Regions from separate parts of the Muricoprocola aceti genome, predicted to be linked through region 1. Evidence: riboswitches for the same ligand, from Rfam matches in the RefSeq annotation. Region 1 holds a riboswitch; each other region holds the start of a gene.
The links. Region 1 has a riboswitch for cobalamin ahead of adhE (bifunctional acetaldehyde-CoA/alcohol dehydrogenase). Riboswitches for the same ligand answer to the same signal wherever they lie in the genome.

Region 1 (9,230 bases):
AAGGTAAATCAGGACGCACATATTATTTTTGCACCGAATATCGGCAGTTATGTAGGCGGTGATATCACAGCAGGTGCTTTCGTAAGCATGGTATGGAATAAACCAGAGTTTTCCCTGTTTATTGACCTTGGTACAAATGGAGAGATTGTTTTCGGCAATTCAGACTTTATGTTCAGTTGTGCATGTTCAGCAGGACCTGCCTTTGAAGGGGGAGATATCAGCTGTGGTATGCGTGCAACAGATGGAGCAATTGAAGCCTGTACGATTGATGAAGAGACAATGGAGCCTGCCTATTCTGTAGTTGGCGATCCAGGCACAAAGCCGGTTGGTATCTGTGGTTCTGGTATCATTGACATCATTGCAGAACTGTTCCGCTGTAAAATTATCAGTCCGAAGGGTAAATTTATCCGAGAAGGTAAGAGAGTTCGTCATGATGAACATGGTATGGGCTCTTATGTGATTGCATTCCAGGAAGAAGCTGGTTCTGTCAAAGATGTTGAGATCACGGAAGTAGACATTGACAGCTTCATTCGTGCTAAGGGTGCTATCTTCTCAGCTATTCGTACCATGTTGTCCTATTGTGATTTTGACGTATCCATGATCGAGCATGTGTACGTAGCAGGTGGTATAGGAAGTGGCATTAATATGCAAAATGCGATTCGTATCGGAATGTTCCCGGATGTACCACTGGAATTATACGAATATATTGGTAATTCTTCTCTGGTGGGAGCTTATGCAATGCTGTATTCTACAGAATCTGAACAGAAAGTATACGAGATTGCGCAGAATATGACTTATATTGAACTGAGTAATATTAATGCTTATATGGATGAATTTGTGGGTGCATGTTTCCTGCCACACACCGATTCTGCGCTGTTTCCAAGCATTGTATGATTTGTATGAATAGTTTGTAATTTTTTTCACAGGATGTCAGATAAATGTCTGACATCCTGTTGCTTTATCTATCGGTTTTGTGATAGAATAGACAAGAAGAGTGAAGAAATATGAATGAGGATAAAAGATGAATTTAGATTACGCAAAGAACAGTATAGAAGAGGTACCTTTCGGTCAGTATCTGGAGCAGTTTCAGGCGCTGGATCCGAAGGCAGCAGCTGTTCGCACTGGTATTCCTTATGATGCAGAACGTAAGTGCTTTACCATGAGAATGCTGCAGAGAACATATGAGATCAGCTGGCCAGAGTGCAAGGTAACCTGTCTGGATAAGACAGAAGGTGTGTTTGCAATTATGGAAGATGCGGTAGATGCGAAGATATTTGCTATCCGTTATCTGTTGAACGGGGTACAGTCTGACTCAACAGGTAAGTTCCTGACATACCGTGAACTTCCGAGCGGTGACTTGTATTTTCAACAGTTCCAGGGCAGATGTCTGATGCGTCTTGCATACGGCTTTGGATTTAAGCTGGATAAGTTCGCAGAGATTATGGATCGTCTGGGCGCAAAGAAGCTGTCATATGGAGATGTATCTTATGAGGTTGAGTTTATCAATGGCCATTTTGTAAGATTTATTCTCTGGGCAGGTGATGACGAATTTCCACCGTCATCTCAGATTTTATTTTCTGATAATTTCCCGCTGTCATTTGAAACCTACGATCTGGCAGTAGTTGGAGATATAAGTATTACCACATTAAAAAAAATGCAGTAAATGGAGGATGAATTATGGGATTTTCTACAGTACCATGTAATGAATTTGTGGAAGTATTAGCATCAAAGGCACCAGTTCCAGGTGGCGGCGGCGCTTCTGCCCTGGTTGGAGCTATCGGAACAGCCCTTGGAAATATGGTTGGAAGCTTAACCGTTGGTAAGAAAAAATATGCTGAAGTAGAAGAAGAAATGTGGGAACTGAAAGGCAAATGTGATCAGCTTCAGAAAGACTTTCTTCGTCTGATCGAAAGAGATGCGGAAGTATTCGAGCCGCTTTCTAAAGCATATGGTATGCCAAGGGAGACAGAAGAGGAAAAGGCAGAGAAGGCACGCGTAATGGCTATTGTATTAAAAGATGCCTGCTCCGTTCCAATGGAGATCATGGAGAAATGCTGTGAGGCCATTGATATCATTGCTGAGTTTGCAGCAAAAGGATCTACTCTTGCAATCAGTGATGCAGGAGTTGGTGTGGCTTTTGCAAAAGCAGCATTAAAAGGTGCCAGCCTGAACGTATATATTAATACCAAGTCCATGGCAGATAAAGAACTGGCAGCTCAGCTGAATGCAAAATGTGACAAGATGCTGGAAGACTATACTGCAAAAGCAGATCAGATTTTTGACAGTGTATTAGGTCGTTTAAAATAATAAGAGTTGTGAAAGGAGCTATTATGGCAAAACAGTTATTAGGTAAAGAGGTTACCGCAGCATTAAACGAAAGAATTAAAGCAAATGTGGCAGCATGCCAGGAAAAGGGAGTAAATCCTACTCTTTGTATCATTCGTGTGGGAGAAAATCCAAGCGATATCTCCTATGAAAAAGGTGCAACCAAACGTTGTGAAACACTGGGAGTTGCATGTGAAAAGATTCTTCTTCCAGAAGATGTGACACAGGAAGAACTGCTTGCAACGATCGATAAAGTAAATAAAGATGCTCATATTCATGGCGTACTGTTATTCCGTCCATTACCAAAGCATCTGGATCAGGCAGTGATCGAAAATGCACTTGCACCAGAGAAAGATGTAGACTGCATGACAGATCTGTCTATGTCTGGAGTATTTACTGGAAAGAAGATTGGTTTCCCTCCTTGTACACCACAGGCTTGTATGGAGATTCTGGATCACTATCAGATCGACTGCACCGGTAAGAAAGCAGTTGTGATTGGACGAAGCCTTGTAGTTGGAAAACCGGCAGCTATGATGCTGGTAAAGAAGAATGCCACTGTCACGATCTGTCATACAAAGACAGTAGATATGCCATCCGTAGCACGTGAAGCAGATATCATTATTGTAGCAGCCGGACGTGCCGGTGTAGTTGGCGCTGAATATGTCAGAGAAGGACAGACTGTCATCGACGTAGGAATCAATGTCAATGCAGAAGGTAAATTATGTGGCGATGTTGATTATGCTGCAGTAGAGCCAATCGTAGATGCCATTACACCTGTTCCTGGAGGAGTAGGAAGTGTTACCACTTCTGTACTGGTAGGACATGTAGTGGAAGCTGCTATGAGAACTTTAGCATAAGCCTTTATGAATAAGTGACGGAAAAAAAGACAGCCAGGATTCCCCTGACTGTCTTTTATCCTTTTTGGAAGATCAATTGGAAAGAGAAAAATAAGGGAGAAGCGATGAAACAAAGCAAAAAGAGATTAACATGGTGTTGTCTGTGCTTTTTCTGTATTTTGATGATAAGTTCTTCTTCTGTGTTGGCTGCAGGCAGACAGACAACCATAAAAGAACTGCTGCAGACCGGGCTTCAGCCGGTAGGAAGTACCATGTATGTATGGGGCGGTGGATGGAGCAGAAATGGTGCCAGCAAAGAAGCCAGACGTCTTGGAGTAAGTGCATCCTGGAAAAAGTTCTACAAAAAGCAGAAAAAAGGTTATAATTATCGTAAATATCTGTTTCAGTCATCCAAAGGCCTGGATTGTTCCGGGTATATTGGATGGTGTATTTATAATGTGCTGGAAGAAACTGACGGAAAGAAAGGTTATGTGCTGTATGCACAGAATATGGCACGCAATTATGCCAGCCGTGGGTGGGGAACTTTTACAAAACGATCAAAAGTAAAAAATTATAAAGCAGGAGATATTATGAGCACTCCAGCCGGTCATGTTTACATAGTAGTTGGATCCTGTAAAGATGGGAGCGTGGTATTCCTTCATTCCAGTCCACCTGGTGTGACCTTATGCGGCACCACAACTCCGTCTGGAAAGACCAACAGCCAGGCAGTAAAACTGGCAAGGAAATATATGAAAAAATACTATCCTGTCTGGTATAAAAAGTTTGGTGACTGCAGCAGGGGTATTTCTTATCTGACAGACTATCATCAGATGCGGTGGGATATATCCGGCAAATCTGTGATGACAGATCCAGATCATTATCGAAAGAAGAGTGCTGAACAGATCTTAAAAGATCTGTTCCGAAAAAGATAAAAACGACGGTTTCAATAAAAATTGTTAAAAAAGTTGTATAACTCAATTGACAAACTGGCAGTATTGCACTATACTATCAGTGTGTAATTGAATATTACTTTATTAAGTGCATGAGTAATCATGAAAAGGGAATTTGGGTGAGAATCCCAAGCGAACTGGTCACTGTAATCAGGGAGTAGGTCCAACAGCCATTGCATAACCCTAAGATGTGAGAAGGCGGAATCATACGATGATCTGTAAGTCAGGAAACCTGCTTAATAAATGAGATGTGCTCCAGATACAGCGCAAGCATCCAACCAAGCGACGAAGTCGTTTGTGAGACGTGACTGCATGGGTGAGCAGGCACATTTTTTTCTAATGGTAAATTAGAATGTTTGATTTGATGGATGAATCTCAAGTAGGAGATTACACAAATACCTCCTTCATACCGGAGATTCTTGTTAATCCGCATGACAAGAGAACGGCATGAATCCCCGGCAGATCCGCAGCTGCCGGGGATTTTTTTACTCTTGATTATTTTTTATCAATTTGTCTATTTCTTTTGATTTTATTCCCAGATATATGTAAAAAGTGCACATTGACAATCTTTTGACGATAAGGTAGAATCTATTATAGTTAAATAATTAACAATGAATATTTTAAAGGAGGAAACTGATGGCTGACAAAACAATCAAAAAGAACACCATTGAAACTCTCGAGGATCTGGAACTTGCGATGAAGGAACTTCGCGAAGCACAGAAGATTTTTTCTACCTACACACAGGAACAGGTGGACGCCATTTTTAAGGCAGCTGCCACAGCAGCCAATAAGGCACGTATTCCATTATCCAGAATGGCTGTAGAAGAGACGGGTATGGGTGTACTGGAAGACAAGGTAATCAAGAACCACTATGCGGCAGAATATATTTACAATGCCTATAAGAACACAAAGACCTGTGGTGTAATTGAAGAAGATCCTGTCTATGGTATTACCAAAATTGCGGAACCTCTTGGAGTGATTGCGGCAGTGATACCTACCACGAATCCTACGTCTACCGCTATTTTTAAGACGCTGATCTGTCTGAAGACACGAAATGGTATCATTATCAGTCCACATCCGCGGGCTAAGAACTGTACCGCAGCAGCTGCAAAGATTGTTTTGGATGCAGCAGTAGCAGCCGGTGCACCGGAAGGTATTATCAAATGCATTGATGTTCCATCGTTGGAGCTGACCAATAAAGTGATGCAGGAAGCAGACTGTATACTGGCTACCGGCGGCCCGGGTATGGTAAAGGCAGCTTATTCATCCGGAAAGCCTGCACTGGGCGTAGGTCCTGGTAATACGCCTGTGATTATTGATGACACAGCAGATGTGAAGATGGCAGTAAACTCTATTATTCATTCCAAGACATTTGATAATGGTATGATCTGTGCATCGGAACAGTCTGTTACAGTTCTGGAAAGTGTATACAAGGCAGTAAAAGAAGAATTCAAGTACCGTGGCTGCTATTTCCTGAAAAAAGAGGAACTGGATAAGGTAAGATCCACGATCTTGATTAATGGTGCTTTAAATGCCAAGATCGTTGGTCAGAAAGCAGCTACCATTGCAAAGATGGCAGGAGTAGAAGTACCGGAAGAGACAAAGATCCTGATCGGTGAAGTGGATTCCGTAGATATCAGTGAACCATTTGCTCATGAGAAGCTGTCACCGGTTCTGGCTATGTACAAGGCTAAGACATTTGATGAGGCACTGGAAAAAGCTGCTCAGCTGGTAGCAGACGGCGGCTATGGCCATACATCATCTCTTTACATTAATGTTAATGAAAAAGAAAAAATGGCAAAGCATGCAACTATGATGAAGACCTGTCGTATTCTGATCAATACTCCTTCCTCACAGGGTGGTATCGGAGATCTGTATAACTTCAGACTGGCTCCGTCTCTGACACTGGGATGTGGAAGCTGGGGTGGCAACTCTGTTTCTGAGAACGTTGGTGTCAAACATCTGATCAATATTAAGACCGTTGCAGAAAGGAGAGAAAACATGCTTTGGATGCGCACTCCGGAAAAGGTATATTTTAAGAAGGGCTGTACGCCTGTTGCACTGGATGAACTGAAAAATGTCATGGGTAAGAAGAGATGTTTTATTGTTACTGACTCTTTCCTGTATAAGAATGGCTTTACAAAGAAGATAGAAGACAAACTGGATCAGATGGGTATTGTACATACCTGTTTCTCTGATGTAGAACCAGATCCATCTCTGGCAAGTGCAAGAGCAGGGGCGGCAGCAATGAGAGCCTTTGAACCAGACTGTATTATTGCAATGGGCGGCGGATCTGCTATGGATGCCGGAAAAATCATGTGGGTATTATATGAAAATCCAGATGCAGATTTCTCAGAAATGTCCATGGATTTCATGGATATCCGTAAGAGAGTTTACACTTATCCTAAGATGGGAAAGAAAGCCTATTTTATCGCAATCCCTACTTCATCCGGTACCGGATCTGAAGTGACACCATTTGCGATCATTACCGACCGTGAGACTGGAATCAAATGGCCGCTGGCTGATTATGAATTAATGCCGAATATGTCCATTGTAGATACTGACAACATGATGAGTGCACCAAAGGGTCTGACCTGTGCATCCGGTATTGATGTTATGACTCATGCTATTGAAGCCTATGTTTCCATTATGGCATCTGATTATACGGACAGTCTTGCGCTTCGTGCCATCAAGCTGGTATTTGATTATCTGCCGAGAGCTTATAAAGACGGTAATGATGTAGAAGCGAGAGACCATATGGCAAATGCTTCCTGTATGGCAGGTATGGCTTTCGCCAATGCATTCCTGGGTCTGAATCATTCTCTGGCACATAAGCTGGGAGCGTTCCATCATCTTCCTCACGGAATTGCAAATGCACTGGTATTGTTAAACGTAATGCGTTATAACAGTGCTGAGGTGCCGACAAAGATGGGTACTTTCCCACAGTATCAGTATCCACATGCCCTTCAGCGTTATGCAGAAATCGGAAGATATGTAGGACTGACCGGTAAAAATGATCAGGAAGTATTTGAAAAACTTCTGGCAAAACTGGATGAACTGATGCGTACCATCGAGATCAAACCAACGATCAAAGAGTATAACATAGATGAAAAGAAGTTCCTGGATACTCTGGATGAGATGTCCGAGCAGGCCTTTAATGACCAGTGTACCGGCGCCAACCCAAGATATCCACTGATTTCTGAAATCAAAGAACTGTATCTGAAATCCTATTATGGAAAATAATCAGAACCAATCTGATCAAATTGAATCAGGGCTGTGAAAGCAGCTCTGATTTTTATTTTTGGAAATCGTTTGTTTTGTTCTTGACAATTTTTGTATAATTGTATACAATTATACAAAAATTAGGAAAAACAAAATGAGGAGTAATCAATCATGGAAAACAGAAAAGTCAAAATGAATGAAAAGACCAATTTACTGGAATTGGAAGAACATATGTATCCACTGGTTGACGTACAGTCACCGAACGTATTCCGTAACCTTTTTCCTTACGATGAAGTACCAAAGATCGCATTTAATGACCGAGTTGTACCTCATCACATGCCAGATGATATCTGGATTACGGATACCACATTCCGTGATGGACAGCAGTCCAGAGAGCCTTATACGACAGAACAGATCGTAAGGATCTATGATTATTTTCATAAGCTGGGTGGTCCAAATGGTAAGATCCGTGCCTGCGAATTTTTCCTGTACAGCAAAAAAGACAGGGATGCTGTTGAAAAATGTCTGGAGAAACGATATCAGTTTCCGGAAGTTACCAGCTGGATTCGTGCCAATAAAAAGGATTTTCAGCTTGTAAAGGATATGGGCTTGAAAGAAACCGGTATTCTGGTCAGCTGTTCCGATTATCATATTTTTTATAAGATGAAGATGACTCGTTTTCAGGCTATGTTCCATTATCTGAGCATTGTAAGAGACTGTCTGGATATGGGAATCAGTCCAAGATGCCATCTGGAGGATATTACAAGAGCAGATATTTACGGTTATGTTATTCCATTTTGTCTGGAACTGATGAAGCTGTCGGAAGAATATAAGATTCCGGTAAAAGTTCGCTGCTGTGATACCATGGGATATGGAGTAAATTATCCGGGTGCTGTGATTCCACGTTCCGTACAAGGTATCATCTATGGTATTATGACGCATGCAGGTGTACCCAGTGAAATGATTGAATGGCATGGACACAATGATTTTTATAAAGCTGTCAGCAATTCTACGACGGCGTGGCTGTATGGTGCATCTGGTGTCAACTGTTCTCTGTTCGGTATAGGGGAACGTACCGGCAATACTCCTCTGGAAGCAATGGTATTTGAATATGCACAGCTGAGAGGAACTCTGGATGGTATGGATACGACTGTTATTACAGAATTAAAGGAATATTATGAAAAAGAGATCGGTTATACTGTTCCGTCCAGAACACCATTTGTTGGAAAGAACTTTAATGTAACCCGTGCAGGTATTCACGCAGATGGTCTTTTGAAAAATGAAGAAATCTACAATATTTTTGATACAGAAAAATTCCTGAACAGACCGGTTCTGGTTTCTGTATCTAACACTTCTGGTCTTGCGGGTATTGCCCACTGGATTAATACCTATTATAAACTGCCTGAAGAAAAGAAGCTGGATAAGGAATGTGAACTGGTTAAGATGGTAAAAACATGGGTAGATCACGAATATGACGAAGGACGTGTGACAGTCATTACCGATGATGAACTGACGGATGTGATCGCTGACTGCTGTTCCAAATTAAATTATGACCTTATTTAGCGGGAGAGGAACATGGAAGAGCATTATTCTTTAGGCGGAAAAGTGTTTCAGCAACTGAAAAACAGTATTCTTGCCGGTGAATTTGAAAATGGAGCAGAACTGCGGGAGATTGCCCTGGCTAAAAAACTGGGGGTCAGCCGGACCCCTGTCAGAGAGGCTCTCAGACAGCTGGAACAGGAAGGGCTGGTGGAGATTTATCCGAATCGAGGAGCCTACGTAAAGGGCATCACTTATAAAGATGTGGAAGATATTTTTCGTATCCGTGCACGTCTGGAAGGTCTCTGCGCGGAAATGGCAGTTTCTTCCATTACCCATGAGCAACTGGATAAATTAG
Region 2 (5,144 bases), on a different contig from region 1:
TCTAACAAATTACTCGCCTGTCAAACTCTCTCCCATGCAGCAGTTCTTCTGACTCGCACATTTCCGAAAACTCATTTCTTCGAACCAATCTGCCTTCTCAGGTTTCCCCAATGACTGGCTTTCACCGTGAATGGTTCATCTGTGCTTACGGCGGCGGTACCGTTTGTGGTTCTAACACAATTCTCTATTCTCCGGCTAAGGCTAAACGCTCAAAGCCGACACTGCAATTCTGATATTTATTTCTATTAGTTAAATAGCTAACACTTATGCTTTAGTTTGTCAATACACTAACGTGTAAAAGTGCATTTTATTTATTCCATTTATGATACAGGAACTGGAACATAACAGTAAATACCACGCCCGTTACGATCCAGGATGTAATGTAGATCCAGATAATACATTCCATGCTTTCGAAGTGAGGTAATACAAAGAAAATTGCAAGCACACGAAGCACACAAGTAAAGGTAAGTGTCAGCACAGTTGGGATCAGTGTCTGACCGGCACCGCAGATTGCTCCACTGAATGCTGCATATAAACCATAAAACACATAGAATGGCGCCATCAGACGCATATATTCGATCACCAACGGAATAACTGCCGGTGCATCAGAATCCGGTACAAAGAGATACCCAAAAGATCCTGCTGCAAAGAAAAGCCCTATGCTTACTAAAGCAACCGGAACTACCGTCAATGCAACACCTATAAAAGTACCCTTGTATGCTCTCTTATGCTGATTTGCGCCCAGATTCTGAGCCACAAAAGTAGACTGAGCAGATCCCATAGAGTCGGCAATCAGCCAGATCAGCAGATCCAGAGTTCCACATACTCCCCAGGCAGCAATGACATCCGTGCCTCTGCCATTGACCGCAGAAGCTACAATAGAATTGGCTATCGGGAAAAGAATCGACTTGATACCTAAAGGAATACCAAGCGTTACCATACTTCCTGCGTGGGCAAAAGAGAATTCCGGATAGAGGAAGATTTTCTGCTTTTCTTCTTTGGAAATCCTCTCGATCACATACAACGCAATGATCGCACTGATAACCTGTGACATAATGGTAGCATATGCCGCTCCGGCAACACTCCAGCCAAATACACCAACAAAGAGATAATCGGCTGCCACATTAAACAGACCACACACAATCAGGATGTATAAAGGGGTTGCAGAATCTCCATAGGCACGCAGAATACCTGCTGCATTGTTATACATAACGGTAGCAAAAATGCCTGCAAAATAAACTCGTACATAAGATAAAGTCAGTGCAAAAATATCTCCCGGTACTTTCATAAGTGTCAACATCCACGGTGCCAGAGATACACCGATCACAGAGAATACAATACCCATCACAATGGACATCGTCAGTGCAGTACGAACAGACTTGCCAAGTTCATCCTTATTTTTAGAACCATAATATCTGGAAATGATAACGGTCATACCGCCGGAAAGACCTCCCATAAAATTAAGCGGGAATTTAAATAAAGTAGCGACCGAATTAATCGCCGCAAGTCCAGTCTTTCCCACAAATCTTCCAACAATAATCGAATCTACCGTCGTATACATCTGCTGAATGATGCTGCCGGCTATGATCGGCAACACAAACATGGTCAGTACAAACCATACTTTTCCTTCTGTCAGATCCTTCTTCATCGTTGTTTTTTTCCATTTCTTTTTCCGAACATTCTGTATCTCAACAACAATAATTAATAAAAAGGTCTATCCCGCAAGGAACAGACCTTTTGTATCAAAAATAAGCATAGTAATCAGAATTACCATACCGATTTGCACAAGGTTCCTGTGACCCGCAGGAAGTATCTCAATAACCAATCAGGCCTGTCTTCTGACTTACAGATTTGCGATCTTTTTCTCCTTCCCAAAGACGAATCTCATCTTCAGTGGATCTACGAAAAAATCTCCCTGCTTACAGCGGCGGCACCGTGCGGGACTTACACCCGGCTTCCAGACTCTCCTGTCGGAGAGCACCTGATGGCTGCATCGTTATTTTTATTGCTTATAATAGCACATTACTGTCCAACTGTCAACGCAACTTCTTCCGATCTTTTTCAATAATTCAACAATTAAATGGGAATTCTATTTTACAATAAACAATTTTAGTATCAAAAAAATTTGCAATCTTATAACGAAAAAAGAGCTTCCCGATTTCTCGAGAAGCCCTGTAAAATCAATGAATATTTAATTATTCGATGATAGAAGCAACACGGCCTGAACCTACAGTACGTCCACCTTCACGGACTTTGAGATTGTTATATCTGATGATAAACGGCTGCTTTCTGTGGCTTTATTGTTTTTAATTTATTATTTTATGTAGGATATTGGTAATTCTGAGAAATTTTGTAGCCAAAATGTAGCCAGTTTTATAAAGCAACCATTTTCTTAAAAAATGAAACAAGGTCTTGCAGCCCTATGAATCCATTGATATAATCATTGCATGGGTGCTACCAAAAAACGGTAGGCGGTTAGTCCTTCAACGGAGGGTTGCAGAGTGCCAGTGGCACTCGTTTTGCAACGACCGAAGTGAAACGAAGAACTGTGACCCTCCGATTACATAGAAATCCCCAGAGCTTTCTGGTGGAAATCTCTCGAAAGGAGGGCTAAGCCATATGAGTATTGTTGACCTCATTGCAGTCATAAGCTTCGGCTTAACCTGCTTTGGAATAGGATATACCTTTGGTAAGGATATTAACAAGACACAAAAATAGCCGCCCCGGTCTGCTAAACTAGGCGGCAATTTTTGCCAAACTATTTATCGGACTAACCGTCTATCGGTAGCACTCTTTCTATAATCATACTAACACGATAAATCAAATATGTCAAAATCTTTTTTCTCATTACAAGCAGCTGGTATTGCCAGCCACCTGCTTTTTATTTCTTATAAATTGCCTTTCCACTCATTCCTTTTGATTTTAAAAGCTTCTTATACGCATTCAACTTTTTCGCCGGAACTCTGACCGTCGGTTTTAAATATGTTCCTGTAAAAGCTTTTGTACCAATGGTCTTGCTGGACAATGCGCTTGTCTTAAAGGTAATGGTTCTAAGTTTTTTACAATTATAGAATGCCTGCTTTCCAATACTTTTGACTGTGCCAGCAATTGTAATACCGTTCAAGCTTACACAGTTAGCAAATGCTCTGCCTCCAATCTTCACAATACTATTTCCACCGCTTACTTTACTCAATTTTTTGCATCCATAGAATGCATTTGCTCCTATTACGGTTACGTTCTTTCCAATGGCAACAGTTTTAAGTACTGTATTATTCTTAAACGCATTTGTAGAAATTCCCGTAACTTTATTTCTCTGTATCTGGTACGAAAATAGTGAATTTTGGGTGCACGAAGTAAAACGTCTTCTTATTTCATTTTACATGGCCTTGTGTGTACCCATCCATCTACGGCAGCGAACCTCCCATGTCTACCAGGATCATCAGTCTATGCCGAGTCCTAACTTCTCTCGTCCCGCCTGTCCATAACCAGGGTGTCAGCTCAGCTCCTTTACAGGGTCATGCCCTCTGGAATATATTCCTGCCGACTACTGGCTCATTCTTTGTTTGTTGTATTACTGACTTCTTTCCTGTAACAGCACCTTCTGGTGGACGCTTTCCTGTTACATTCCATTTACTTCTTAATTCCAGCTATCATGGCTGGTCTCAGCCTTCCAGTTCCCTCTCTGAAGGGCTCAGACCGGCCATGATACACTGTTTCTTTCTCTTTATGCTGCTGGCTGTATTTCTGGTCTTACGATGTCATTCAGCATCTTCTGACCATCATAATCCACACCTTTGGTTAGTATCGTATAAAATATCCGGATCAGCTTACATGCCACCGCTATCACTGACTGCATCTTTTTCAGTGGATTTTTCTCCCTTGTCCGGTAATAACTATGGATTTCTTTAAACTCTTTGTTTTTTCCGATCACGGATATCGCAGATTCATATAATGCATATCTCGAACGCTTTCTTCCTCTGTGACTGATCCGGCTTTCTCCGTTATGTTTCCCAGAGCTGTCCGCAACAATCGCATAACCGGCAAGCTTCTGCACTTGTTTCGGATTATCAAAACGTCCAATGTCTCCTACTTCTGCAATAAAGCAGCTCACTGTCTTTATCCCTATCCCATTGATCTCCATCAGCTTATCTATATAGGGAATCTCAGAAAGCGTTTTCTCTATTTCTTCCATAAGTTCATCCATCCGTTTCTTATATCCTTCGTAATCTTCCAACAGGTTTCGGATCTCTTTTCTGACACTTCTTGGTGCTTCCGTATTTCCGATGCTGTGCTCCGCTGCTGTTACCAGGGTCGTTGCCCTCTTAATCCCAGCGCCTTTCAGCCTTGCATCTCTCCATATCTTGTTTACACCTTCCACTCCAAGTTCCCTGATATCACAGGGCAGCGATGCCTGTTTGATTACCATCAGTCCGCTTACTGCATCCGGATTCCTGTAAACGTCTTTGATCTCCGGAAAATAAATGCTGAACCAGCGGGCCATCCTGTTTTTGATCCTTGTGATCTCTTCCTGTGTCTGAATTCGAAGGTTAGACAGATTTCTGATTTCTGCATAGATCCCGGTTGGAATATATGGATATGAGAATCTTCCTTCATTTACCAGACCTGCAATTGTTTTTGGATCTTTACGGTCATTTTTACTTGGATTATTGTCATCCAGCTCTTTGGATTTCTTGACATGATGCGGATTCACATGTACCGGCTTCATTCCCTGTTCCTGCAGGTACGCTCCAAGGTTCAGCCAATAGTGACCTGTTGGCTCCATTCCTGGAATAATAACTTCCATTCCATGTTTCTCTACTATATCGTCCATCCATTCTTTGAATGCTGCAAATCCAGCTTCATCGTTACTGAAAGCAAACGGCTTCTTTGAGTACTCATAATTGCGCCAGCTAAAAGCCCTTGCATAATGGGTTTCACTTCCCACATCAATACCAATGATTAAAGTTTTTTCCGTAATAGATGCAATTTTTGCGTTCTGTGTGTTATAATTCATTTCAAGTACCTCACTGTTTAATAAGATTTTTTACTAACCGTGCAAAGTCAGTAATCTTATTTTACTCTGAGGTATTTTTTTCTCAACCTTCTTTCTCGGAATTCCTTATATTTGAATTATACAAGAAGCT
Region 3 (9,230 bases), on a different contig from region 1:
TGGATTAGATTCTATCTGATACAGCCGCTGCGCTCTGCCGCATGCGGCTTTTCAGTTCTTTTGCAGCCGCACTTAAGGGATGCTGTCGGTCATATACCATACAGACACTCCTTTGTGGCACATTTTCCCGCAGGGACAATTCTACGATCTCCCCTTTTTCGATGGCCTCTCTGGCCATGGCTTCCGGCAGGAATGCCATCCCAAGTTCATTTTTCACCAGTGGCAGAATCTGGTCAGTAGTGGCCACCTCTGTATCCGGTGACAATTCCAGTCCATACTTTTCAAATATCTGCTGATAGAACCTCCAGGTCTGGGTCTCCCGTCCCAGGCAAATAAAAGGATAATTCTGTACTTCTGCCAACGACAGTTCCTGACTTCCCAGCGCAGTGAACGTCTTTCCTCCCACCAGAATCTCCCGGAATGGATACAGATCCACCTTCTTTAACGGTGCCTCTGCATCTGTCGGTGTAGTCACCACTGCAAAATCGATTTCCCCATTTTTTACAGACTGAACCGCCTGTGGGGTAGAGTGATTGTAGATCTTCAGACGAATCCCCGGATATTCCATATGGAACGTGCGCAGCTTTTCCAGCAGGTAAATATTCAGTGCCGTTTCACTGGCTCCGATGGCGATGCTTCCATGCTCCAGCCCGCTGCTGTCACGCAGTTCTTCTTCTGCGTTCTGCAGCTGCTCCATGGCTGCTGAGACTCGAATATACAATTTTTCTCCTTCCGGTGTCAGCCGTACCCCGCGGTTAGTCCGAATGAACAGGGTACAGTGTATCTCCTGTTCCAGCAGATTCATGGCACGGGTGACATTGGGCTGACTATTTCCCAGCGCACGGGCTGCCCTGGTAAAGTTCTGATATTTCGCCACATAATAAAAGATTCGATAATATTCCAAGTTTACATTCATAAAAGTCTCCTGTTATATCATTTCCTGATATCTAATATATCAATAATACTTTTTACACATCTCTATATTCCAAGTATAATAGCACTCGGTAAAAAAACAAAGAACAACTTTTTATAAAGGAGCGAAAAAATGTTAACAGCAGTAACAGGTATCAACTGGGGAGACGAAGGTAAGGGTCGTGTCATCGACCTTCTTGCAGAAACGGCGGACGTAGTAGTTCGCTACCAGGGTGGCAATAATGCCGGTCATACGGTCGTCACCGATCAGGGCAAGTTCATTCTGAACCTTCTTCCTTCCGGTATTTTACATAAAAATGTAGTTTGTGTTCTGGGGGATGGCATGGTCGTCGATCTGGAACATCTGACCGGTGAGATCGCCCAGATCAGGGAAAAAGGCGTCTCTGTCGGACCGGAGAATCTGAAGCTGTCCACCAGAGCTACGATCTCCATGCCATGGCATCGAATCCAGGATGTACTGGAAGAAGACCGTCTGGCAAAGAGTGGATCGGCCTTCGGTTCTACCAGACGAGGCATTGCCTACGCCTACAGTGATAAATATCGCAAGAAAACCCTGCGTCTTGGTGATCTGCTTCATCTGGAGGAAGAATCTGTTCAGTCCCGTCTGAAAGTGATGCTGGATGCCAAAAATATGGAGCTGGCCGGATGCTATCATCAGGAACGGATGTCCTTCCCGGCGCTTCTGCTCTGGTGCAGAAAACAGGCGGAAGCTTTCGCTCCTTATATCTGCGATACCGGAAGCTATCTGGCCGCATCTCTGGCAGCCGGCAAGAGGGTCGTACTGGAAGCACAGCTGGGTGCTATGCGTGATATCGATTACGGTATTTTTCCATATACCTCCAGCTCTTCCACGATTTCTGCCTACGGTCCGATCGGTGCAGGCATCCCAGGGCATCACCTGGATCATGTGGTCGGCGTTCTGAAAGCTTACTCCACCTGCGTAGGCGCCGGTCCGTTTGCTGCCGAAAAAGCCATGCCCGAAGACTGGATGGAACATCTGCGTAAAGAAGGCGGAGAATATGGTGCTGCCACCGGACGTCCACGCCGTGTGGGACCGTTTGATGCTGTAGCCAGTCTCTATGGCCTGAAATGCCAGAATGCCGACAAGATTGCTCTGACCAAACTGGATGTATTGAGCACTCTGTCCGAGATTCCGATCATCACCGGATACCGCTATGAAAACAAGCAGATGGATGCCTTTGATCCATTTGAGAATCTGGATGCAGTCACACCGATTGTCCAGACCGTACCTGGATGGCAGAAAGATATCTCCGGCATCCGCCGCTATGAAGATCTGCCTTATGGGGCAAGAAAATATATCGAAACACTGGAAAAACTTCTGCACGCAGAGATTCAGTTTATTTCTGTGGGTGCGAAGCGGGAAGAATATCTGCTGAGAGGAGCCTGGTTATGAGACATCTGATAGATCCACTGGATTTTACACTGGAAGAAACCAATGATATTCTGGACTTTGCAGACCGGATCGGTCAAAACCGTTCTGCTTATGCACATATTGCAGATGGCAAAAAGCTGGCTACCCTGTTTTATGAGCCAAGTACCCGTACCAGGCTGTCCTTCGAATCTGCTATGCTGAGCCTGGGCGGTCAGACTCTGGGATTTGCCGGAGCAGAACAGTCCAGCGCTACAAAGGGCGAAACCGTTGCCGATACGGCACGGGTAATCAGCTGCTATGCAGATATTATCGCCATGCGCCACCCAAAGGAAGGTGCACCTCTTCGTGCCTCTATGTATGCCACCGTCCCTGTGATCAATGCAGGAGACGGTGGACACAACCATCCTTCCCAGACACTGATCGACCTGCTGACGATCCGCCAGCGAAAAGGACGTCTGGATCATCTGACCGTAGGCTTCTGTGGTGATCTGAAGTTTGGACGTACTGTACATTCTCTGGTAAACAGTCTGGTGCGTTATCCGGGCAATCAATTTTACTTTATTTCACCGGAAGAACTGCGCGTTCCAGGCTATCTCATTGATGATACCCTGAAGCCGTCCCAGACGCCATATCACGAGGTAACCAGCCTGGAAGAGACTCTTCCAAAGCTGGATGTACTGTATATGACCCGTGTGCAGAAGGAACGCTTCTTTAATGAAGAAGATTATATTCGTCTGAAAGGAACCTATATCCTGACCAGAGAAAAGCTGCAGGCCGCCAAACCGGATATGCCGGTGCTTCATCCACTTCCAAGGGTGGATGAAATCACTGCGGATGTGGATAACGACAGCCGTGCCGCTTATTTCCAGCAGGTACAGAACGGTGTCTATATCCGTATGGCTCTGATTGCATCTCTGTTAGGTCTGGAGGATCCTCTGACCGGAAAGAAGGTATTGCCATGTTAAAAGTAGAATCGATTCAAAATGGTGTGGTCATAGACCACATCACAGAAGGACAGGGAATGAACATCTATCAGCTGCTGCATCTGGAAGACCAAAAACAGTCCGTTGCCTTGCTCCAGTCTGTCCGCAGCCAGAAATACGGGCATAAAGACCTGATCAAAATAGAAGGCGATACCATGCCGGAACGTCTGGATATCCTAGGCTATCTGGATGATAAGATTACCCTGATCGTGATCCAGGATGGACAGGTGGTGCGCAAGTATCATCCGGTGCCACCAGCTTATTTAAAAAATGTCATCAAATGTAAAAATCCAAGATGCATCACCAGTATTGAGACCAACTGTGACCATATCTTCAGGCTGTCACCATCTGGTACGTATCGTTGTATTTACTGTAATCAGAAGATATCGGTCCATTAAAAGGTACAAAAAACGGGGCGTCAAATCATACGATCTGACGCTCCGCTATGTTCTGCAATTCCTGGTTCATTATGATACATCCATCTTTCTGTTGATATTACGTTTTCTGGCTGCCATACGAAATGCTTCTTCCATTTTTGGTGTCATTTCCGGTGAATCTTCATCAAAGACGATTTTTCTTTTTGCTGCTGCATGAATGGATCTAATCTGTTCCTGTGTTGGTTTTTGGTCTCTATCCAATATAACAGTTTTCATCATAATAAAACATCCTCCGCTCTTATGATATGAGACTCTGATTACTTTTATCATATCACATATCATGTAATTTTGACATTATTTTTATTATGATTCATCAGTTCCCATCTTGAGTTATATACCTGCAGGTGTTATACTTTTATTAGTATAATTGAACAGAAGTCGGATGCAAGTTTCGATCTTACGCCCTCCAGTTTTACGAAAGGAGGGTGATGCCCTATGAACACGATGGAAATTCTTACTCTGTTGTTAGTAATATTTACGGCATTGACTTACTTAGATAACCACAAAAAGAAATAAGCATCCCACTGTCCCAAAAGTTAGATGCTTAAGTCTTCTTGATTTTTCATTTTCCGAGGGCAACCGGATCTCTGCGTCCGGTCATCTTCTAATTAGATTATACAACGGGACTCTTGTTTCTACAAGAGTCCTTTTTTATATTTTTCCTGTTGCTTTTTCCTCTTATTTCCTGTAGAATGGAAACAATGAATTGAATATTATTTAACAATGATAACCGGTTTTAAGTTCCACCGCACACATTTTGCGGATGGCTAAGAGGGAATCGGGTGTGAACCCCGAACAGTCGTGCTGCTGTATACGTGCAGCCGTATTTCGTATCCATTGCTCGTAACAGAGTGAGAAGGGAGATGCGGCGTTACTGCGTGAGTCAGAATACCTGCTTAGAGCTGCTGCCATCAACTACACGCAATAGGAGATCGGGAGGTAGTTTTATTTTTTGTGCCCTTTTTCTAAGAAGGTGCAGTAGATGGACTCCCTCTCAGATTATTTTCCTGCTGCGGTATGTTGTGTGATTGATTTTACCATACTCCGTTGTGGGAAGATGATTCTCCATCACAAAGGAGTATTTTTTATGCCAAATTACACAACTAGTTTTTCAAATGATCGGATTATTACCAGAAAAAATGCCTGTCGGTATATTCATACGAATACGCTGATTCCATCTTATGTCAGAGGGATTGCATCGGAGGCTTTTCAGAGTAAAAGTATGATTAAGACGATACAGTTTCCGGCTGAACTTTCTCATATTGGAGCGAGAGCCTTTCGTAACTGCAATGGTCTGACGGATCTCCGTCTGCCGAATCAGATGCGAGGAATCGGCTCCGGCGCTTTTGCTGACTGCTCTTCTATGAGGCGGGTCACGCTGCCGGCTTCGATATCGGAACTTCCGAAGGATTTGTTTTCTGAAAATACGAAGCTGAAGTCTGTGGAATTCCATGGACAGGATCAGTTGCATACGATTCGTAAGAATGCCTTTTTCCGATGTCAGTCTCTGACTTCTCTGGTACTGCCAGAGAGTGTGACTACGATTGATGATCGTGCTTTTTATCGTTGTAAATCTCTGGATCACATTTCCCTTCCGGGGGGGGGTGAAAGAAATTGGCAGCGAAGCGTTTTATTTCTGTGGAATTCACAGTCTAGAACTTCCAGATTCTCTGGAAGTTCTAGACCAGAGTGCATTTTTTAAGTGCAATAATCTGGAATATGTGCGCCTTCCGCAAAATGTCCGTTATATCGGAAAATGGGTTTTCCACGGATGTAACCGGCTGAAGGTGCTGGAGATCCGCCACGATCCTGAATTTGTCGGGGACTGGATCATTAACCGTTCTGCGGCGATCCGCTGTTATCGTGGTTCTAAGATGGACCGATACTGTCAGAATAATGGTTTTAACGTAGAATACCTGGATTAGGAGCTATGATGAAGATTACAATGAATTTTTCTATTTCTGATGATGATACCGGTCGCTATCGCAACTCTGCGGATCTGCGGGGATTCTACCGGCAGTTTTGGCTGTCCGGGCTGGAAGTGATGCCGCTGTGTGAGGACAGTCAGGGACTGATCAAACCGGATATGACGGTGGGCGTTCATGCCTGCTGTCTTACGGACTGGATGCATCTGGATCAGGAATGGCTGCTTTCGCATTATCGGAAGGATCTGGAGTATGCAAAAGCGACGCAGGCGGAATATGTGGTTTTTCATGTTACGCAGGCTGGCTATGCGGAATCGCTGACTTATCAGAAAACGCACAGTGATGAAGAAGTCGTAGATACCGCTGCTGCTTTTATCAACCGACTTCTGGATGGATGCGATGATGAATTCTATTTTTTGATGGAGAATCTGTGGTATCCGGGATTGACATTTGAAGATCCGGCGATTACCAGACATCTCCTGGATCAGATCCACTATTCGAAGAAGGGACTAATGCTGGATACCGGACATTTTATGAATACGAATCCGGATCTGAGAACGCCTGAGGATGCTCTGGTTTTTCTGAATCGGATGCTGGATGCACATGAAGATTTGATTCCGATGATAAAGGGGATTCATCTGAACCAGTCTCTGAGTGGTTCTTATGTAAGAGAATTTCAAAAACATCTGCAGACTCCGGCAGAAGATCCAAATGAACTGGCAACGCAGGCATTTCTGCATATTTTTCAGGTGGATCAGCACCGACCGTTTGTCACAGACGGTGTCCGGGAGCTGGTTCGTCGGATTGATCCGCTTTTTGTCACGCTGGAGTATATCTCGCAGGATCGGGAGGAACATACCCGGCTTTTGCGCGAGGGTGTGGCTGCGCTGGATTAAAGTTTGATGAATTTTTTCTTAAAAAACCCGCCTAGCTCTTGCCAGAACGGGTTTTTCGTGCTATAAAGATACTCGATATCCCGTAGGTCATATCACTTATGAATAGAGGTGTATCTTATGTCATATATGCGAACTTTTTATCGAAAATATAAGCATCTGTTTCCACTTGCCATATTTTTGATTTTTTATTTAACTGTATTTGTTTATGTTGAGAACCGGCCGGCTTACCATATGCATCTGCTGGCATCCAGGTTCGACCATCTGATTCCGTTCTGCGAGCTGTTTGTGGTTCCTTATATTATGTGGTTTTTCTATATCACGTTCGGTGTTCTGTTTTTCGGAATCGTGGAGAAGGACCGGGATCAGTGCTATCAGCTTTCCACGAATCTGATGATCGGGATGGCGCTGTTCCTGCTGATTTCCCTGATCTGGCCGAATGGACACACACTGCGGCCGGCAGTTCTTCCAAGGGACAATGTCTTTACCAGACTGGTGATCATGATTTACTCCTCGGATACTTCTACGAATGTATTTCCGAGTATTCATGTATTTAATACGATTGCCATGCATACTGCGGTACGACATTCCACCACTTTGAAGAAGCATCCGTGGGCGGTACGGATCTCCGGCATCATTGCCGTATCTATTGTACTTTCTACGATGTTCATTAAACAGCACACCGTGATCGATGTGGTCGGTGCGATGGGATTGAATCTCGTGACTTGGTATGTGCTGTATCGACAGCCACAGTTTTTGACAAATTTACGGGAGAAACTGGTACGGGAGAAATAAATGGGCACAGATGTGCTGAACTGGGTGATATCTTTCTTAGGTATCACCCAGTTTTATTGTGTTTGGGCGTGATGAAACATCGGTATTGACAACTTGCTCTAATTTTATTTCATCATTATGTTGCATCAATTATTCTTGTGTTGTATTATGATATTATATTTAACCGGGTAGTCGGGGACGTGCCATCATCTGATCTGAGCCTTACAGAGAGGGTGATTATTATGAGTACATACGAAGAATTGCAAATTATTCTTACTACTGCTTTACTGATCGTTGCAATTTTAAGTTATACAAATAAGAAATAGCCGTCCTGTCACCGGAAATGTTAGGAACGGCTATCTCTTATGATAACTAAGTATTAATTTTTCCGGGTCAGGTGACCAGCACTCACCTTCCGACTGCCTTGTTAAGTATAATATAGACGCTTTTCTGATTTTTGTCAAGGCACTACCCGTCCTGCCCTACATTTCTCTTCCTTTTTTTACGCATGCTTTGGATGCTTCGATGACGGCACTGCGCATGCCTTTTTCTTCCAGCACCCGCACAGCTTCAATGGTGGTTCCTCCCGGGGAGCAGACCATGTCTTTTAACTCTCCCGGATGTTTGCCGGTCTCCAATACCATTTTTGCGCTTCCAAGTACGGACTGTGCTGCAAATTTGTATGCCTGTGCTCTTGGCATTCCATCTGCCACTGCCGCATCTGCCATGGCTTCGATAAACATGAAGACATAGGCTGGTGAGCTTCCGGATACGCCTACCACTACATCAATAAGAGATTCCGGTACCACTTCTGCTTTTCCGAAGCTTTCACAGATCTCTTTGACCTGCTGCAGCTCTTCGTCTGTGACCAATTCATTCTTGCACATTCCCATCATGCCTTCCTTAACCATGGCCGGCGTATTTGGCATGGTGCGGATGATCTTGACCTCTGAGCCCAGACGCTCTGACAGCCAGGTCAGTGTCTTGCCCGGTGCAATCGTTACAATGACCTGGTTTTTCTGAATATCATCTTTGATCTCGCTGATGACTTCTTCGTAGTACTGTGGCTTCACAGCCAAAAAAACCACATCTGCAAAATCTACTACTTCCACATTTGTCTTTGCTGCAGCAATCCCCAACTCGCTGCTGATCTTCTCTCTGGTCTGATCCGATTTGGCAGAAGCAATCATCTGCTCTGCAGTCACTTTTCCACTGTCTAATATTCCTTTGATCATGGCTGTTGCCATATTTCCACATCCGATAAAACCGATTTTCATACTGTCTGACTCCTTTCTCCATGTCGCATTGCCTTTAGAATAAACTCTTATCTACTCTCCCGTCAGCTTCACCACAGTCATATCATGATGAACTGCCGGCAAAAATGTCTCCACAATATCTTTTGTCCGTATCTTCAGACTGGAAGTGTTCACACATGGATGGCATCCGATGTATTCCCCCTTCAGTACATCCTCATCAATCAACAACCGCACATGATTGTCAGTATCGTTCATCAGCCCCATGACACTGACTGCGCCCGGATGAATATCCAGATATTCTACCATGAATTCTTCCGATGCGAAGGACAATCTGGCACTGCCGATCTGAGCTGGCAGTTCTTTTGTCTTAAATGGCTTGTTTCCCGGCATCATCAACAGATAGAAGTCTGTCTTCTGCCGGTTGCATAAAAATAAGTTCTTACATATCAGTACATTCAGCACTTCATCGATCTCATTGCAGGCTTCCATGGTATCTGCATGTTCATGATCCGTTCTTTCATATTCGATTCCCAGCTTGTCCAGGCAGTCATAGACCCGTATCTCCCGTTCTTGGCGTCCATCTGTATTTTCTGGTCTTCCTTTATATAATTCCATCTATGTATCCTCTTTTTCTAC
Region 4 (9,230 bases), on a different contig from region 1:
CGCATACGAGGATCAATGTACACATAAGATGCATCTACAATCAGATTAATTACCATGTAGATCAGTGCAAGCCATAATACATATCCCTGAATCAGATTATAATCACTGGATGTGATTGCTGAAACTGCCAGATTTCCCAGTCCCGGGTAAGAAAAGATGACTTCTACTACACTGGTTCCCCCAAGGAGGGAACCAATGGAAAGACCAAACATGGTAATCAGTGGAAGTAAGGAGTTCGGAAAAACATTCTGCCAGATAATTTTGGATCTTTTTACACCTCTGGCTTCTGCACCAATGACATAATCCTGGCTTAATTCATCCAATACTGCTGTTCGTACCTGTCTGGTATACTTGGATGACATTGCAATCGCCAGTGTCAGCGCAGGAAGAAATAAGCTCTTAAAGTCTCCTGCTGAACTGATTACCGGAAATGCATGGATGTATACACAAAATGCCAGAATCAATAATAAGCCTACCCAAAAGTTAGGCATAGCGCACCCCAGAAATGTAATTCCACGGACAAGATAATCAATCCATTTATCTTTATAGAGTGCAGATAACATTCCAAGTGGCACGGACAGAATCAACATCATGACCATAGACATCAATGTCAATTTCAGGGTCGGCCAGAGTCTTTCTGCCAGCAGTTCTGTTACCGGTCTGTTCAGACTGTAGGATTTTCCAAAATCTCCCTTCAGGCAATTCCCAAGCCATCTGGTATACTGCTGCAAAAATGGATCATTTAATCCCATTTCCTCTCTTGTCTCCTGAATCATCTCTTCTGATGGCATCACACCGGTTGCCGTATACATGTTACGCACAGGATCACCCGGTGACATAAACGTCAGTGCAAATGTGATAAAACTGATTCCCAGTAATACAACGACAATCTGCAAAAGACGTTTTGCTATTTGTTTTTTGCTCAAAACGAACACTCCTTTTTGCTTTACTCTTATTCAGCCGGTACAATTTCAGTAGACAGCCAGTAGTAATCTGCTGTGTGGATATGTGCAGATCCGACTTTTGCATTATTGTAAATCATAGATGAGTTATAGTATCCGTCAATCAGAACTGCGGCATCATCGATCAGAATCTGCTGCATCTGGAAGATGATATCTTTTCTCTTTTCCGGATCCATTTCGCTTTGTAATTCCTTATATAATTCATCATATTCCGGATTTGAATATGCGCAGTAAGAGGTATCCGTCGCCCAGTTTGCCATAAAGGCCAGAGGATCTCCTGTACCAACTGTCATCCAGTTATTATTATTGAGATCATAATCCAGAGCTGCCAGTTTGCTCCACTGATCATCAGAGCTGCCGTATTCCGGAACCACACCGATACCAATTTCTGCCAGATACTGTGCATTAGCATCTGAGAAATCATTCAGCAGACGGTTTTCGTAAGAAATATATCTCAGATTGATGTTCTGACCATCCAGTTCACGGATTCCGTCTCCGTCTGTATCCACAATTCCTGCTTCATCCAGAATCTGTTTTGCCTTTTCCGGATCATAGGTATATGGATTTTCCAGTTCATCATAACCATAGTTCAGTGTAGATGGCAGAACTGAGAAACCTGGAGTATAAAGTCCGCCAATTGTCTTTGAGTTACAAATTGTATCATCGTCAATTGCCATCAGTATCGCCTGACGCAGTGTTTTGTTGCCCAGCACTCCGTTAAAGTTCATCCATGAAAATCCGCAGCGCACACCAGATGCAATATCTACTGTATACGCATCGCTTTCCTGAAAGCTCTGAATATCTGCTACGTTCGTAATATTTTCTACCAGGTCTACCTGTCCACTCTGAAGTGCCATTGCCTTTGCGGAGTTGTCTCCCATAAACATCAGATTTACTTTGTCATAAGGTACATCTTCACGATAATATTCATTGGCAGCCAGTTCATATCCAACACCAACACCATTAAACTTTTCGATTTTGTAAGGACCGGTACCGATAATTCCATTATCGAAGTTCTCGATATGCTCTACGTCTGTGATACCCATCGTCGGATGACAGAGCTGCCCCATCAGATTCGCATATGGTTTACTTGTTTTAATGAAAATAGTATTTGCTTCATCATCAGCTGTTACTTCTGCTTCAAATTCCAGATATTTTTCTGGTTTTGCTGATCCGGATGGTCCTACTTCTTTCATATGATCAAAGTATGCTTTCACTTTGGATGGAGTCAGATCACAGCCGTCAGAAAACTTGATACCATCTTTCAGCTTAATCGTCCACTCTGTATGTTCATCATTTACTTCGTAACTTTCTGCCAGCCATGGTGTTACTTCCATATTGTCATCAAATTTGAACAGGGCTTCCGCAATTCCGTATCTCATGGCATTCCATCCAGCATTTTCATCCATGGCACTATTTACTACACCATCTGTATACATGGCACATCCAAAGTTCAATACCTTATCTTCTGCATTTGCGGTAATTCCCATAGACAGCAGTGCTGCGGTTGCTGCTGCAATCATCATGGCTTCTCTTTTTTTGTTTTTCATTTTCTTTCTCCTTATCCTTATCTTTTTGTTGCATTATTATGATGATATCGGTGTTTTCACATCTCTATCTTTTCATACTAATTCTAATTCATATGGAACTGCATTTATCTATTTCATAATTTTTCTGTAAACGCTTTAAATGAGTCAAAGTCTGCTGATGGTTCCTGAACCCCGGACATAGTACGTCCCATATTCTTCACAAACCGGAAGTACCTGTTCCAGATCAGTAGAAAGAAAAGAGATAATCCCTTTCACTCCCTTTTCATGCAATTCTTCTATAAATGTAATTTCATCTTCTGCACTGAGGATTCCTGTTGAATAGATAAAATCTACAAGAAACGTGATATCAATATAGTTTTCCAGATAATTTTGAAATGCTCTTACTTCTGCTTCGTTAACCATTTTTTCATATCATACTGCCCTCATATTACAAAATATTTCCACTTTTTCTTCCCGACGCGTAATAAAAATGCAATATCATATGAATTGAATGAAATAAAAAAGCACCCTTTTATTGCTTTTAGGGTGCGCTGTAAAACATACTATATTGTTCTCTTATACACCGTAAGAAGTAACCAATTCCCTAATGTATGCAGGTCTCCTGACTTGAGTTCTGCATCTGTTATCGTCTTCCCACAATTTCTGCAGTGACATTATGATAACCGACTCCCTCTTACAGTGGCGGGACCGTACCGGACTTACACCGGTTTCCCTTTTCATCTTGCTTTCGGCAAGAACATACATCAAATATCTAATTATTTTTAATATAATGGTTCATGAAACAACTGTCAATAGTATTTATAAAAAATGTCTTCTCTTTATAACAGTTTCGCCTTCTGACTGAACCATCACTTCCATCAGTTCGTTATAAAGGTCCTTGCCATAATGTCCGCCCATTCTGGTTCCTCCTCCGTAGTTTGCTGAAAAAAACATACTACAGAACCGTATTTTTTGCGAATAGCGCGAAAAAAGGCTTCGTCAAAATGATGGTGGGAATCCTTTTTTAAAAACCGTTTCCAATTGCCGACATACAATATGCATCCAGCCCTTTCCAGGTTTTCTCACTGTTGATATTTCTAACTGATACTCCTATTCCTTTTTGTTTGCATGATTCCAATATTTTGGCACTCACTTTTGCCCTTTTTATGCACAAAAATACGCGGTTTTTTCCACTTTTCAGTTTCTCTGCCTTTTGAACCATGGCTTCCACTGACTCTGATTTAGGAATATAGCCGATTTCTGCGACTGGATCCATTTCTTTCACCCATTTCAGATATTGAAAGTTAAAAGAGATCCACACTACACGATTCTGCAATCCTGACTCCTGCACCATTTTATAAACCTTGCGAAACTTTGCTTTTGTCAACCCGCTTCCATTCTTCAGTTCCAGATACGGTATCACATCCTTCTGTACACAATATCTCAACACTTCTTGTAAGCTTGGTATCTTTTCCCCTGCATACTTTGATGACTTCCATGATCCGGCATCCAGTTTCCGAAGCTGTGCATAGGTATATTTATCTGCTCTCCCATGCCCATTTGAAGTACGATCTACCCGCGCATCATGCAAAATCACCGGTACATTATCTTTCGTAAATTGAATATCACATTCAATATACTGATATCCTTTATCTGCTGCCAGTAAAAATGATGCCATAGTATTTTCTGGTGCCCTGAAACTGTATCCCCTGTGTGCTACCCGGTATGTCTGTTTCTCTTCCGTTTTCTTTTGTCCGACTACACGTATCAGACAGCTATATGTTTTTTTGTTCTTGCCCGTGCAGGTAATCCATGCTGTTCCACAGCTGTTTGTATTTATTTTTCCATTCTGCACCGTTGCAACCGCCGGGTTTGATGTTTTCCACTGTATGGCTCTGTCCCCCTTTAATCTCAATCTGACAGACTTTCCCATCTGCAGCAGATACTGTCTGGACGACAATTCTGGCTTCTTTGCTGCCATACAGTCCTTCGATCCGGCACACAGCAACATCAACAGCAATAACAATAGCATTCTTCTTCCCTGTTTCATTTTTCCCCCTTATCTGGCAGCTTCCTGCCTGCTGTATTATCAGCTGCTTTCTCCCTTTCCACAGCATATTTTTTTAATCATAACATAAAAACAGAGCAGTGCAAGTATAAATCTATACTTTTTACTGCTCTGTATTATCATTCTATATCATTTCAACCACTCAGACCATCTGTGCTCCTGCACTGGTCAGTGCCTTGCGTACTGCTTTTGCTACTGCATAAGCTGCTGCCAGAGATACCAGATCCTTTACCAGATATGGTGCGGAGCCTGTCAGGAATGCACCCCATGCATTCAGTCCGGTTACAATGCTCAGCTGGATCACTCCAAGGATATGACAGCAGGCCAGACCTGCTACGGACAATCCGATCAGTGCCGGCATAGATCTTTTCTCATATCCAAGACCACACAATGCAACCATTGGAAGGAAGCCCCAGATATAACCGCCAGCCGGGCTAACTGTGAATCCTAATCCACCGGAAAATCCCGCAAATACCGGAACTCCCACAGCACCAAGTAGAATATAAACAACTGTCGATGCCAGTCCATACCGCCATCCCAGAATATATCCTGCCAACGCCATAGCAAAGGTCTGCATGGTTACCGGTACACCCGATGGAAGGGGAAACTGAATCTGAGACATGACTGCCATCACTGCAGCCAACATGCCTGTCATTACCACTTTCTGAATAGAACTCTGTGTTTTCATTTTTTCATTACTCCTCGCTCTTGTATTGTTAACTTTTCATATAACTCAGTTGACAATATTATAGGTGTAATGTTTTTATTTGTCAACCATTTTTCTTTTCCAGTTGACATACTCTGGTTACAAAAAGCAGAAATCATCATTCTAATCTCTGCTTTTTATACTCATGACCGGTTCTCCCAGCCTGATTTCTTCTTTATCTGTTATCTTAATCTCCGGGAACTCTCTGCTGTTCGTCACAAATACTGCGGTAATCGGATCATAGCCTTTTTCCTTCAGAAGCTTCAGATCGATTCGAATCAGTTCCTGTCCTCTTTTTACCTGTTCTCCCTCTGCCACACGAAGCTGAAATCCTTTTCCTTCCAGTTCTATCGTATCGATACCCACATGAATCAGTATTTTTTCGCCATTTGTTCCTTTTATGGCTATGGCATGTCCTGTCTGAGCAGTCATAATAATCATTCCGTCAAATGGTGCCACAATCTTTCCCTTAGAAGGTAAAATTCCGATTCCTTTTCCCACAAGTCCCTGTGAAAATGTCTCATCCGGTATCTTCTCCTGTGGAATGATCTTCCCTTCTGCCGGTGCTCCCACGTTGCTTGTTCCATCCGTATTCTCATCCTGTTCCTTCCAGAATATTCCGGTAAGGATGAAAGAAATGCCTCCGGCAACTATCAGCATCAGTATATACTGCTTCGTACAGTCCAGTGTGATCAGCATGGCCAGCAGTCCGGTCACTCCATAAGAAGATCCATATACTCCAAGCATACTTCCCGTGGCTGCGCCAAAAGCTGCTCCAATCATTCCACATATCAGTGGCCGGATAAATCTTAAATTGATTCCAAAAATAGCAGGCTCTGTAATCCCCAGTGCTGCTGATATACTGGCCGGAAGCGCCACTGCTTTTACTTTTCTGCTTCTGGTTTTGAAAAATACAGCAAGACATGCCATACACATGGCAAAATTTGCTGAGGAAGATACCTGTATCCACATATTTTTTCCGGTCTCAGCCAGCATGCCGGTCTCCAGTACACCAAACATATGATGCGTACCAAATACGACGGTAAGAGGATACGCCGCTCCACATAAAAAAGCTCCGATACCAAGTGGCAACCGCAACGTAAATCTGGTAATATCCACAATCAGATTTTCCATTTGCACAAAAAATGGTCCGATCATTGCCATCGTCAGAAACGCTGTCACAATTATCGTAACTAGAGGCGTCACGAACAGATCCAGTATTTCCGGTACATGGCGATGCATCCATTTTTCGATTTTACACATCAGCCAGACAGCAATGATCACCGGTATCACATGTCCCTGATAATTCACTCTGCGGATATGGAATCCCAGTATATTCCAATAATTGACCATGTTCGGTGAACTGGCTGCGCTCCATGAAACCAACAGTTCTCTGTGCATCAGTAATAATCCTAATGTACCGCCCAGATACAGATTGCCACCAAACAAACGGGCTGCACTGACTGCTACCAGCACCGGAAGATAGGTAACGGCAGTATTAGCCACCAGATTCAGCCAATTGTAAAAATCACTGGTGGTATAGTCCGGAACCAGTCTGCTCATGGCACCCAGGATCCCCATTAATAATCCGGATGCCACAATAGCCGGCAAAATTGGAATGAATACATTTCCCACTACCCGAATTATTCTGGTCACTGCACTGACTATGCCTTTTTTTTGTTCTTCCCTGCTCTCTGACAGCTCGGATAATCGGATAAAACGGTGCAGTTCGTGATAAACTTTATTTACCGTCCCGGCACCGATAACAATCTGCAGCTGACCGTTTCCCTCTATGACACCCTGCACACCTGGGATCTGTTCCAGTTTTTCCCGGTTCACTTTACCGATTTCTCTGAGTCGTACTCTCAGTCTGGTAGCACAGTGCTGTATATTGATCAGGTTTTCATTCTCTCCCAGAGCACTGTAGATACTTCCCGCACATTCTCTGTAATTTAGTGCCATTTTTTATCCTTCTTCAAATATATCTTTTTTCGTCCAGTTCTCAGGTATTCTGGTCAGCACTGCATCCTCGATCATCTCTTTTTCGAATACATCAAAGCTTTTATTCACGATTCCCATCTGAATCGCCTGCAGTGGCGAAAGGCCGGAACGCATCGTCCTGATTGCACCTGTCAGCCCACGGAAATCCAGTGATTTCGTGGATATCTCACCATTGGATGCTTTCGTCTGCAGATCCTGAAACAATCCTGCGAATTGTTCTGCCGCTGCTTTCTTCAGATCCGGGAAATATTCCGACAACAGGACATGCAATGTCTCTGCATCCAGTGGCGGCATATCAATCACCATAAATCTGGAGATCAGTGCCTCATTCAGTTCTTTCGTTCCCGCATATCCATAATTCATCGTACCAATAAAACGGGTCGCCGGGTGCAGCACGATTCTGGAATACCCTGGTACATCAATGCTTCTGCGGTAGTCCAATGTCGCATGCAATACCGATACCGCATCATTCTTCGCCATATTAATCTCATCCAGAATACCAAATCCACCATACTGAGCACACTCATAGATCGGTCCTTTTCGAAGCTGTACTTCGTTATTTTTAAATGTATCTGTTCCTATCAGTGCCGCACTGTCTGTGTTCACATGGAAAGAAACATTATAGGATGGTCTTCCAAACAGCCATGCTAAAGTCTCACAAAGTACATTCTTTCCGGTTGCCTTGGCTCCAGAGAGGAGAATGTTCTCTCCGTGAAGCAGTGCGGCAATCGCCATCTCCAGAATCTCTTTTCCGTAGAACAGCATCTCTGGTCTGCTGATCCGCTCTTTTACTGCCTCATCTGTCTCATACTGTTCCCGAAAGGCCAATAATTCTGCAACCAGTTCCCCGCCAATCTGCATCCCCTTCAGATACTTTGTAATCATCTGCTTTTCTGTCTCCATATTCCCCATCCTGTTATTTTTTCTTAAAGTGTGTGAATAAATCTCATAAATGCTTCTCTGCCCTGTGGTGTCACCTTGTACACACCGGCATCTTCCAGAACCTTCACAAATACTTTTCCGATCTCCTGTTCCAGAATACTGTCAATATTCTCTGCATTAATCTCCTGATAAGATGGCAGGAATTCTGCGACCCATTTTGCATGCTTTTCCAGTGTCTCATTGGATGCAATGTCTTTGCCTTCCAGAATATATTTTTTCAGCAGCTCCATCTCACCCTTTAAACGCGCCGGAAGAACAGCAAGTCCCATTACTTCAATTAGACCAATGTTCTCTTTCTTGATATGATGCAGTTCTGCATGTGGATGGTATACGCCAAGCGGATGTTCCTCTGTAGTGATATTGTTACGCAGAACCAGATCCAGCTCGTAGTTTTCTCCATTCTTACGGGCAATCGGTGTAATGGTATTGTGTGGTTCTCCATTGGTCTCGGCATAGATAAAGGCTGCCTCATCCGTATAGTCTCTCCACTGCTGCAGAATATGATCTGCCAGATCAATGATACGTTCTGTACTTCTTCCGCTGAGACGAATCACAGAAAGAGGCCACTTTACAATACCTGCCTTCACGGTCTCATAACCTGGTATGCTGATCTCCTTCTCTATTGGAGCTTTTGCCATAGCAAAGGTATAGTTTCCACCCTGGAAATGATCATGTGTCAGAATAGAACCGCCTACAATCGGTAAATCTGCATTAGATCCCAGCATATAATGTGGAAACTGCTTTACAAAATCAAACAACTTGATGAAGGTTTCTCTGTTAATCTTCATCGGTGTATGCTGCCCGTTAAAGACAATACAGTGTTCATTATAATATACATACGGAGAATACTGAAATCCCCACTTACTGTCATTGATCGTAATCGGGATAATCCGGTGATTCTCCCTGGCCGGATGATTCAGACGTCCTGCATATCCCTCGTTCTCAAAACAGAGCTGACACTTTGGATATGCGGTATTCACTGCCGTTCTTGCTGCAGCGATAGCTTTCGGATCCTTTTCCGG

Region 2: it holds a riboswitch for cobalamin, as region 1 does, so the genes downstream of both, OCV47_RS11120 (MATE family efflux transporter) here and adhE (bifunctional acetaldehyde-CoA/alcohol dehydrogenase) in region 1, are expected to answer to the same signal.
Region 3: it holds a riboswitch for cobalamin, as region 1 does, so the genes downstream of both, OCV47_RS16175 (leucine-rich repeat domain-containing protein) here and adhE (bifunctional acetaldehyde-CoA/alcohol dehydrogenase) in region 1, are expected to answer to the same signal.
Region 4: it holds a riboswitch for cobalamin, as region 1 does, so the genes downstream of both, OCV47_RS12085 (hypothetical protein) here and adhE (bifunctional acetaldehyde-CoA/alcohol dehydrogenase) in region 1, are expected to answer to the same signal.

What each region holds. Positions count from the first base shown of each region.
Region 1 covers NZ_JAOQKE010000001.1:215,045-224,274, reverse strand. The annotation lists gene acsV (corrinoid activation/regeneration protein AcsV) at 1-894, shown strand, start outside; gene OCV47_RS01115 (DUF3786 domain-containing protein) at 1,022-1,663, shown strand; gene OCV47_RS01110 (cyclodeaminase/cyclohydrolase family protein) at 1,678-2,307, shown strand; gene OCV47_RS01105 (bifunctional 5,10-methylenetetrahydrofolate dehydrogenase/5,10-methenyltetrahydrofolate cyclohydrolase) at 2,331-3,182, shown strand; gene OCV47_RS01100 (hypothetical protein) at 3,287-4,093, shown strand; cobalamin riboswitch at 4,181-4,365, shown strand; gene adhE (bifunctional acetaldehyde-CoA/alcohol dehydrogenase) at 4,748-7,354, shown strand; gene OCV47_RS01090 (beta/alpha barrel domain-containing protein) at 7,505-8,896, shown strand; gene OCV47_RS01085 (GntR family transcriptional regulator) at 8,909-9,230, shown strand, end outside.
Region 2 covers NZ_JAOQKE010000015.1:2,168-7,311, forward strand. The annotation lists cobalamin riboswitch at 22-241, opposite strand; gene OCV47_RS11120 (MATE family efflux transporter) at 308-1,648, opposite strand; cobalamin riboswitch at 1,812-2,000, opposite strand; gene OCV47_RS11125 (leucine-rich repeat domain-containing protein) at 2,882-3,370, opposite strand; gene OCV47_RS11130 (IS110 family RNA-guided transposase) at 3,725-5,014, opposite strand.
Region 3 covers NZ_JAOQKE010000009.1:17,649-26,878, forward strand. The annotation lists gene OCV47_RS08580 (LysR family transcriptional regulator) at 5-916, opposite strand; gene OCV47_RS08585 (adenylosuccinate synthase) at 1,046-2,347, shown strand; gene pyrB (aspartate carbamoyltransferase) at 2,344-3,291, shown strand; gene OCV47_RS08595 (aspartate carbamoyltransferase regulatory subunit) at 3,285-3,707, shown strand; gene OCV47_RS08600 (hypothetical protein) at 3,777-3,965, opposite strand; cobalamin riboswitch at 4,468-4,660, shown strand; gene OCV47_RS16175 (leucine-rich repeat domain-containing protein) at 4,969-5,448, shown strand; gene OCV47_RS08610 (leucine-rich repeat domain-containing protein) at 5,351-5,671, shown strand; gene OCV47_RS08615 (TIM barrel protein) at 5,677-6,567, shown strand; gene OCV47_RS08620 (phosphatase PAP2 family protein) at 6,685-7,359, shown strand; gene proC (pyrroline-5-carboxylate reductase) at 7,821-8,615, opposite strand; gene OCV47_RS08630 (prolyl-tRNA synthetase associated domain-containing protein) at 8,667-9,209, opposite strand; gene OCV47_RS08635 (AI-2E family transporter) at 9,227-9,230, opposite strand, start outside.
Region 4 covers NZ_JAOQKE010000017.1:54,531-63,760, reverse strand. The annotation lists gene nikB (nickel ABC transporter permease) at 1-935, opposite strand, end outside; gene OCV47_RS12090 (ABC transporter substrate-binding protein) at 953-2,512, opposite strand; gene OCV47_RS12085 (hypothetical protein) at 2,657-2,914, opposite strand; cobalamin riboswitch at 3,087-3,269, opposite strand; gene OCV47_RS12080 (glycerophosphodiester phosphodiesterase family protein) at 3,516-4,541, opposite strand; gene OCV47_RS12075 (biotin transporter BioY) at 4,702-5,247, opposite strand; gene OCV47_RS12070 (glucose PTS transporter subunit IIA) at 5,389-7,227, opposite strand; gene OCV47_RS12065 (AAA family ATPase) at 7,231-8,169, opposite strand; gene galT (UDP-glucose--hexose-1-phosphate uridylyltransferase) at 8,193-9,230, opposite strand, start outside.